DNA from 2 places in the Arthrobacter sp. Ha26 genome. Region 1 is predicted to be linked to the other one. Evidence: riboswitches for the same ligand, from Rfam matches in the RefSeq annotation. Region 1 holds a riboswitch; the other holds the start of a gene.
The links. Region 1 has a riboswitch for glycine ahead of gcvP (aminomethyl-transferring glycine dehydrogenase). Riboswitches for the same ligand answer to the same signal wherever they lie in the genome.
Positions count from the first base shown of each region.

Region 2: another riboswitch for glycine. It lies ahead of gcvP (aminomethyl-transferring glycine dehydrogenase); the one in region 1 lies ahead of gcvP (aminomethyl-transferring glycine dehydrogenase).

Region 1 covers NZ_JBNHGX010000001.1:874,499-877,901, forward strand. Annotated here, with positions in the region: gene gcvP (aminomethyl-transferring glycine dehydrogenase) at 1-1,507, opposite strand, end outside; glycine riboswitch at 1,559-1,666, opposite strand; glycine riboswitch at 1,668-1,765, opposite strand; gene AC5RVY_RS04180 (Na+/H+ antiporter) at 1,949-3,403, shown strand, end outside.
Region 2 covers NZ_JBNHGX010000006.1:20,538-23,940, forward strand. Annotated here, with positions in the region: gene AC5RVY_RS14335 (MFS transporter) at 1-214, opposite strand, end outside; gene AC5RVY_RS14340 (TetR/AcrR family transcriptional regulator) at 281-820, shown strand; glycine riboswitch at 913-1,011, shown strand; glycine riboswitch at 1,012-1,151, shown strand; gene gcvP (aminomethyl-transferring glycine dehydrogenase) at 1,190-3,403, shown strand, end outside.

The sequences.
Region 1 (3,403 bases):
TGCAGGAACCCAGCGGGATCATGGTGCGGTCCAGCGCCAGGTCCCGGTCGGAAAGGCGGCGGATGTAGCGCAGCAGCTGGGTTTCTGAGCGGTGGGTGTTGAACACCGGGTGCTGCAGGTAGGTGGAGGTGCGCAGCACGGACTCGGGCAGTTCGAACCCGGCGGCTTCCACAACGGGACCGGCGCCGAAGGCGACGACCACCGCGGAGAGGACCTCCGGCGTCGTGGTTTCATCGACTGACACGCCGACGGTGTCCGCGTCGATCAGGCGCAAGTTGATGCCGCGGGCTTCGGCGGCGGTGATCACCTTGTGTGCCTTGCCGGGCACGCGGACGGTGATGGTGTCGAAGAAGGTGTCGGATACCAGTTCGCGGCCGGCGATTTTCAGCGTGGTGGCCAGGGCGCGGGCGTTGTTGTGTACGGTCTCGGCGATTGCCTTGAGGCCGTCGGGGCCGTGGTAGACGGCGTAGAAGGACGAGACGATAGCCAGCAGCGCCTGCGCGGTGCAGATGTTGGAGGTGGCCTTCTCGCGGCGGATGTGCTGCTCGCGGGTCTGGAGGGCCAGGCGGTAGGCGGGGACACCGGCGTTGTCCTTGGAAACGCCCACGATGCGGCCGGGGAGTGTGCGCTCCATGCCTTCACGGACGGCCATGTAGGCGGCGTGCGGGCCACCGAAGAACAACGGCACGCCCAGGCGCTGGGTGGAGCCGACGGCGATGTCCGCGCCCTGCTCGCCCGGCGGGGTGATCAGGGTGAGGGCCAGGAGGTCGGCGGCCACGGTGACCAGGGCGCCGCGGTCCTTAGCCTCGGCGATGACGGCGGACTGGTCCCAGACGCGGCCGGAGACGCCGGGCTGCTGGAGAACCACCCCGTTGATGTCGCCCTCGGGCAAGCCGTTGGTGAGGTCCGCGATCTCCACCTCGAAGCCGAGGGCTTCGGCGCGTCCCAGCACGATGGCGATGGTCTGCGGGAGCAGGTCGGCGTCCAGGACAGTCTTGCCGTCCTTGGCCGTTTTGTTCTTGTTGGCCCGGCGCATCAGCAGCACAGCCTCGGCCACGGCGGTGGCTTCGTCCAGCAGGGAAGCGTTGGCCACCGGGAGGGCCGTGAGGTCCTGCACCATGGTCTGGAAGTTCAGCAGCGCCTCGAGCCGGCCCTGCGAAATCTCGGGCTGGTAGGGCGTGTAGGCGGTGTACCAGGCGGGGGATTCGAGGATGTTGCGGCGGATCACCGGCGGGGTCACAGTGTCGTAGTAGCCCTGGCCGATCATCTGCACGGCCATCTTGTTCTTGCCGGCCAGCTTGCGGAGCTCGGCGAGGACCTGGACTTCGCTCAGGGCGCTCTCGAGGGTAAGCGGCTTGTCCTGGCGGATGGAGTCGGGGACTGCGCTGTCGACGAGGCCGTCAACGCTGTCATAGCCGACGGCCTTGAGCATGGTGTCGATGTCAGCCTGGCGGCGCGCGCCGATATGGCGGTCAGCGAAGGTGGTTGGGGACGATTGAACCGTCATGAGAGGAACTCCATAATTCAGGTGGCATACATCGCCACTTTGATTCGGGTTCCTCCCCGCTCTGTATTGGACCTGAGAGTTTTGCTTTGCCCTGCTGTTCAGCGGGACGCCACTTGCACCGTCGGTGAGCCCGGTTGCCCGGACTGCTTTCCAGAGTTGCCTTGCCGCGGCGGTACGTGGGCCTGAGAGATTCCTGGGGAGGATTTGCTCCTACGGCGCCTGCAGAACGTACCGGCAGGACTCTCCCGCCGCAGATCATTAGCATGTGCCACTGGTGGGTGACACGGCTCACACCATACAGGATTCGGCGCCGGGATGCCAAATCCGCACCGTTTTAGGGCGGGCGTACGACGGCGGGACGCCGGCCGTCGGCCCCTTCCCAAGGCGTCACGGGGGAACCGCGGTGGTCACCGGGCGCTCCCGGCCTGAGAGAATAGCCCCATGGAAATCGCCCTGGGCCTTCTGGTTCTGGTTGCGGTGGTCTGCGCCGGAAGCGCGCTGGGCCGGAAACTCAATATTTCGGTTCCCTTGCTGCTGGTGCTGGCCGGTGTTGCCGGTTCCTTCCTCCCGTTCGTTCCGCGGATTGAGCTGAACCCCGAGCTGGTCCTGATTGGCCTGTTGCCGCCGTTGCTCTACGCGGCGGCCCTGCGGACTTCACTGTTCGATTTCAGCTCCAACCGCCGTTCCATCGGGCTGCTCTCGGTGGGCTATGTCATCTTCGGCACGATTGCCGTGGGATTGGTGGTTTCGTGGCTGTTCCCTGAGATTCCGCTGGCCGCCGCGTTCGCGCTCGGCGCCGTCCTGGCGCCGCCGGATGCGGTGGCGGCAACCGCCATCGCCCGGAAGGTGGGGATGCCGCGCAGGATCGTCACTATCCTGGAGGGCGAATCCCTGGTCAACGACGCGACGGCGCTGATCTGCCTGCGGGCAGCGATCGCCGCCATCTCAGGGTCCGTGTCCGCAGTGGAGATCGCCGGGGACTTCCTGCTCGCGGTGGGCGGCGGGCTGGTGGTAGGCATCGCTGCGGCCTACGTTTTGACCGAACTACGCAAGCGCATCCGGAACGTGGCGATCAACACCTCCACATCGCTGGTGGCCCCCTTGGTGGCGTACCTCCCGGCGGAAGCGATCCACGCGTCGGGTGTCCTCGCCGTCGTCGTGACCGGGTTGGTGATGGGCACCAAGGCGCCGTCCATGCCCAACGGCGCCGCCCGGCTGAGCCAGCGCAGCAACTGGAACACGCTGCAGTTCCTGCTCGAAAACTCGGTCTTCCTGCTGATCGGGCTGCAGGTGCGGACCATCATCGAGGGCGTCCAGGATGATTCCCTTGGTGCCGCACGGATCTGGGCCGGCTGCGCGGTGATCCTCGCGGCGGTGCTGGTGCTCCGGCCGGTGTGGGTGTTCCCGGCGACGTACCTGCCCCGACTGATTCCGGCCGTCCGGCGCAACGATCCGAACCCGCCCTGGCAGTTCCCGGCCATTGTCTCCTGGGCCGGGATGCGGGGCGTTGTCACCCTGGCGGCGGTGCTGGTGCTGCCTCCCGACCTGGAGCACCGTTCAGTGCTGATCCTCGCTGCCTTGGTGGTGGTGGGCGGCACCCTAGCACTGCAGGGCCTCACCCTCCCGGGGCTGGTCCGCGTCCTGCGGGTGCAGGGTCCGGACCAGCGCGAGGATGCCCTGAACAAGGCGTCGCTGATGCAGCTGGCCACTGCTGCTGGTGTGGCCCGCCTGCAGGAGCTGCGGACGGAGGACGATCCGCCGGAGGTGGTGGCCATGCTGAAACGGCGCACGCAGGAGCGCGGTTTGGCAGCATGGGAACGGCTGGGCCGCCCGTCGGCGGAAACGGCGACGCCCAGCGAGCGCTATGCCCGGTTACGGCTTGCCATGCTGGAAGCC
Region 2 (3,403 bases), on a different contig from region 1:
ACAGAAGTTCGACGCCGGAGGCATCCAGCGCCCGGGCTATTGCCGGCAGGGCAAAGGTCAGTGCGGTGTTGTCAACGGCGACGAGGAGGACCGGGAACATCAGTAACGCCAACGCGAGCCAGTCGCGCCACGTCCCCCGGGCCGTAGCCGGCCGGTGGGTGCTTGCCGGATTAAGGCGGGTGTGGTCCTGCTGGGTGGGTGGGAAAGCGGTCATCTCTTAACTATACCGTCCAGACGGTATAGTTAAGAAACTGGTTCAGGAGCCTGCATGATTGGAACCATGGCCAGAAAACCCGTCGCGCGAGATGCAGTCCTCGATGCCTTTGAAGAACTCCTGATCGACGTGGGGGAGCGGGCCGCCACGCTGGATGCGGTGGCAAAGCGGGCAGGAGTCTCCAAGGGCGGGCTGCTGTATCACTTCCCCAACAAGGAGGCGCTGATCGCGGCCACCCTTGAACGGCTGGACCACCTGGCAGGGGAGGACCTTGCTGCCATGGCGTCCGCACCCGAAGGGGCGGCCGCCTATTTCATCCGGTCGTCGCTCTGGTCCGATACCCCCATGGACCGTTCCTTCGTTGCGGCTACCCGCCTCGCTGAGGTTGCCCATGAAGAGGCCCGCCGCCGCTTCGCAGCCATCCAGCAGCAGTGGCTGGAGCTCATCGGCAAGGACGTGGGGGCGGCCATGGCAAAGGCTGTGCTGTACATGGGGGACGGTTTGTACTTCAACGCCATGTGGGAGAGCGGGCCGGCCGGAAAGGCCGGCAACCGGCAAGCGGAGGTGGATGGACTCCTGGCCGCCGTGGAGCGGCTCAGGGGCTAGCTGCCATTTGCCCCACAGCCTGCGCCATAGGAGAATTGGTCCATGTGTTGGCCGCCCCGGGCGTGCCAAGACAAATCCAAATGAATAGCCTTTGATCTGCGGCGGGAGAGTTCTGCCAGAAGGTACAAGCAGGCGCCGTAGGAGCAATACCTCCCCAGGAATCTCACAGGCCCATGTACCGCCGCGGCGAGGCACCTCTGGAAAGCAGCACGCTGTCCGCGTTGGGATCCTGTCCCGGTGACTTGGACTGCTGTGCTCACCGACGGTGCAAGCGGGGCCCGCGCCAGCAGGCAACGCGGAAACTCTCAGGTCCAGTTACAGAGCGGGGAGGACCCGAATCGATGTGGCGTACCCTGCGCCGCCTTAGTTATGGAGTTCCTCGTGACTGTATCTCCGGCCTCCGCCATTCCGGCCTCCGCCTCCCCGGACGCCACCGCTCCGGCTGCCACCTTCGTTGACCGGCACATCGGGGCCCGCCGCCAGGCCGACGTCGACACCATGCTCGAGGCTGTGGGCTACGACACCGTGGACGCGCTGGTTGACACCGCCGTGCCCAAGGACATCCGTCAGGACTCGGCCCTGGAATTGGGTGGCGCGCTGAGCGAGGTGGAGGCGCTCGCCGAACTGCGCCGGCTCGCGGCGAAGAACAAGACTGCGGTGCAGATGATTGGCCAGGGTTACTACGACACCGTGACCCCGCCGGTGATCCGCCGGAACATCCTTGAGGGCCCGGCCTGGTACACCGCGTACACGCCTTACCAGCCCGAAATTTCCCAGGGCCGGCTGGAGGCGCTGCTGAACTTCCAGACCATGGTCCAGGACCTGGTGGGCCTGCCCATCGCGAATGCGTCCCTGCTGGATGAAGCCACGGCTGTGGCCGAGGCCGTGCTGATGATGCGCCGCGCCAATAAAAATAAAGATGCGCGCGACGGCAAGACGGTGCTGGATGCCGACTGCCTGCCGCAGACCATCGCCATCGTCAAGGGCCGCTCTGAGGCCCTCGGCTTCGAGGTGGAAATCGCGGACCTGTCCAAGGGCCTGCCGGACGGTTCCATCAACGGCGTGGTGCTCCAGCAGCCCGGCGCCTCAGGCCGGATTTTTGACCACACCGCCGTGATCGCTGAGGCGAAGGGACGCGGTGCCCTGGTCACCGTCGCCGCCGACCTCCTGGCCCTCACCCTCATCACGCCTCCCGGTGAGCAGGGGGCGGACATCGCTGTCGGCTCGGCACAGCGCTTCGGCGTCCCGCTGTTCTATGGCGGCCCGCACGCCGCCTACATGGCGGTGCAGAAGGGCCTGGAGCGTTCCATGCCCGGCCGCCTGGTGGGCGTCTCCAAGGATTCCGCCGGAGTGCCTGCCTACCGCCTGGCACTGCAGACCCGCGAGCAGCACATCCGCCGCGAGAAGGCCACCTCCAACATCTGCACAGCCCAGGCGCTCTTGGCCATCGTTGCCTCAATGTATGCGGTCTACCACGGACCGGAGGGCCTGAAAGCGATTGCCCGGTCCGCGCACGCCCATGCCAAGACCCTCGCCGCCTCACTCGCCGCCGCCGGTTTGGACGTGCTGCACACGAGCTTCTTTGACACTGTGACCGTTTCCGTTCCGGGCAAAGCCGCGGGCATCATCGCTGCCGCTGAGGCCCAGGGCATCAACCTGCGCAGCATCGACGCGGACACCGTGGGCTTCTCCACGGATGAAACGACGACGACGGCAATCGTCGACGCCGTCCTCGAAGCTTTTGGAGTTGAAGCCTCTGGTGCCGGGCTGGGCAACGTGACAGAGGGTTTTGCCCTGCACGACGCCGTGGAACGTTCCTCCGACTTCCTGCAGCACCCGGTGTTCAACACCCACCGCTCAGAAACCCAGCTGCTGCGCTACATCCGGAAGCTCAGCGACCGGGACCTGGCGCTGGACCGCACCATGATCCCGCTGGGTTCCTGCACCATGAAGCTGAACGCCACGGCCGAGATGGAAGCCATCTCCTGGCCCGAGTTCGCCTCGATCCACCCGTTCGCCCCGGACTCCCAGACCGAAGGCTGCCGTGAACTGATCGGGGACCTGGAATCCCAGCTGACGGAGATCACCGGGTACGACCAAGTGTCCATCCAGCCCAACGCCGGTTCCCAAGGCGAGCTGGCCGGACTGCTCGCGATCCGCGGCTACCACCACTCCCGCGGGGAGGCGCAGCGCAACGTCTGCCTGATCCCGGCCTCGGCGCATGGTACCAACGCCGCCTCGGCTGTCCTTGCCGGGATGAAGGTTGTTGTGGTGGCCACTGCGCCGGACGGCACCATCGACCACGCCGACCTGTACGCCAAGATCGAGGCGCACAAGGACGCCCTGTCCTGCATCATGATCACCTACCCGTCCACGCACGGAGTGTACGACGGTGACGTCCGCGAAGTCTGCGACGCCATCCACGCGGCAGGGGGCCAGGTCTACATCGACGGCGCCAACCTCAACGCCCTGGTGGGGCTGGCGCAGCCGGGCAAGTTCGGTGGCGACGTCTCGCACCTGAACCTGCACAAGACGTTCTGCATCCCGCACGGCGGCGGCGGCCCCGGCGTCGGCCCGGTCGCT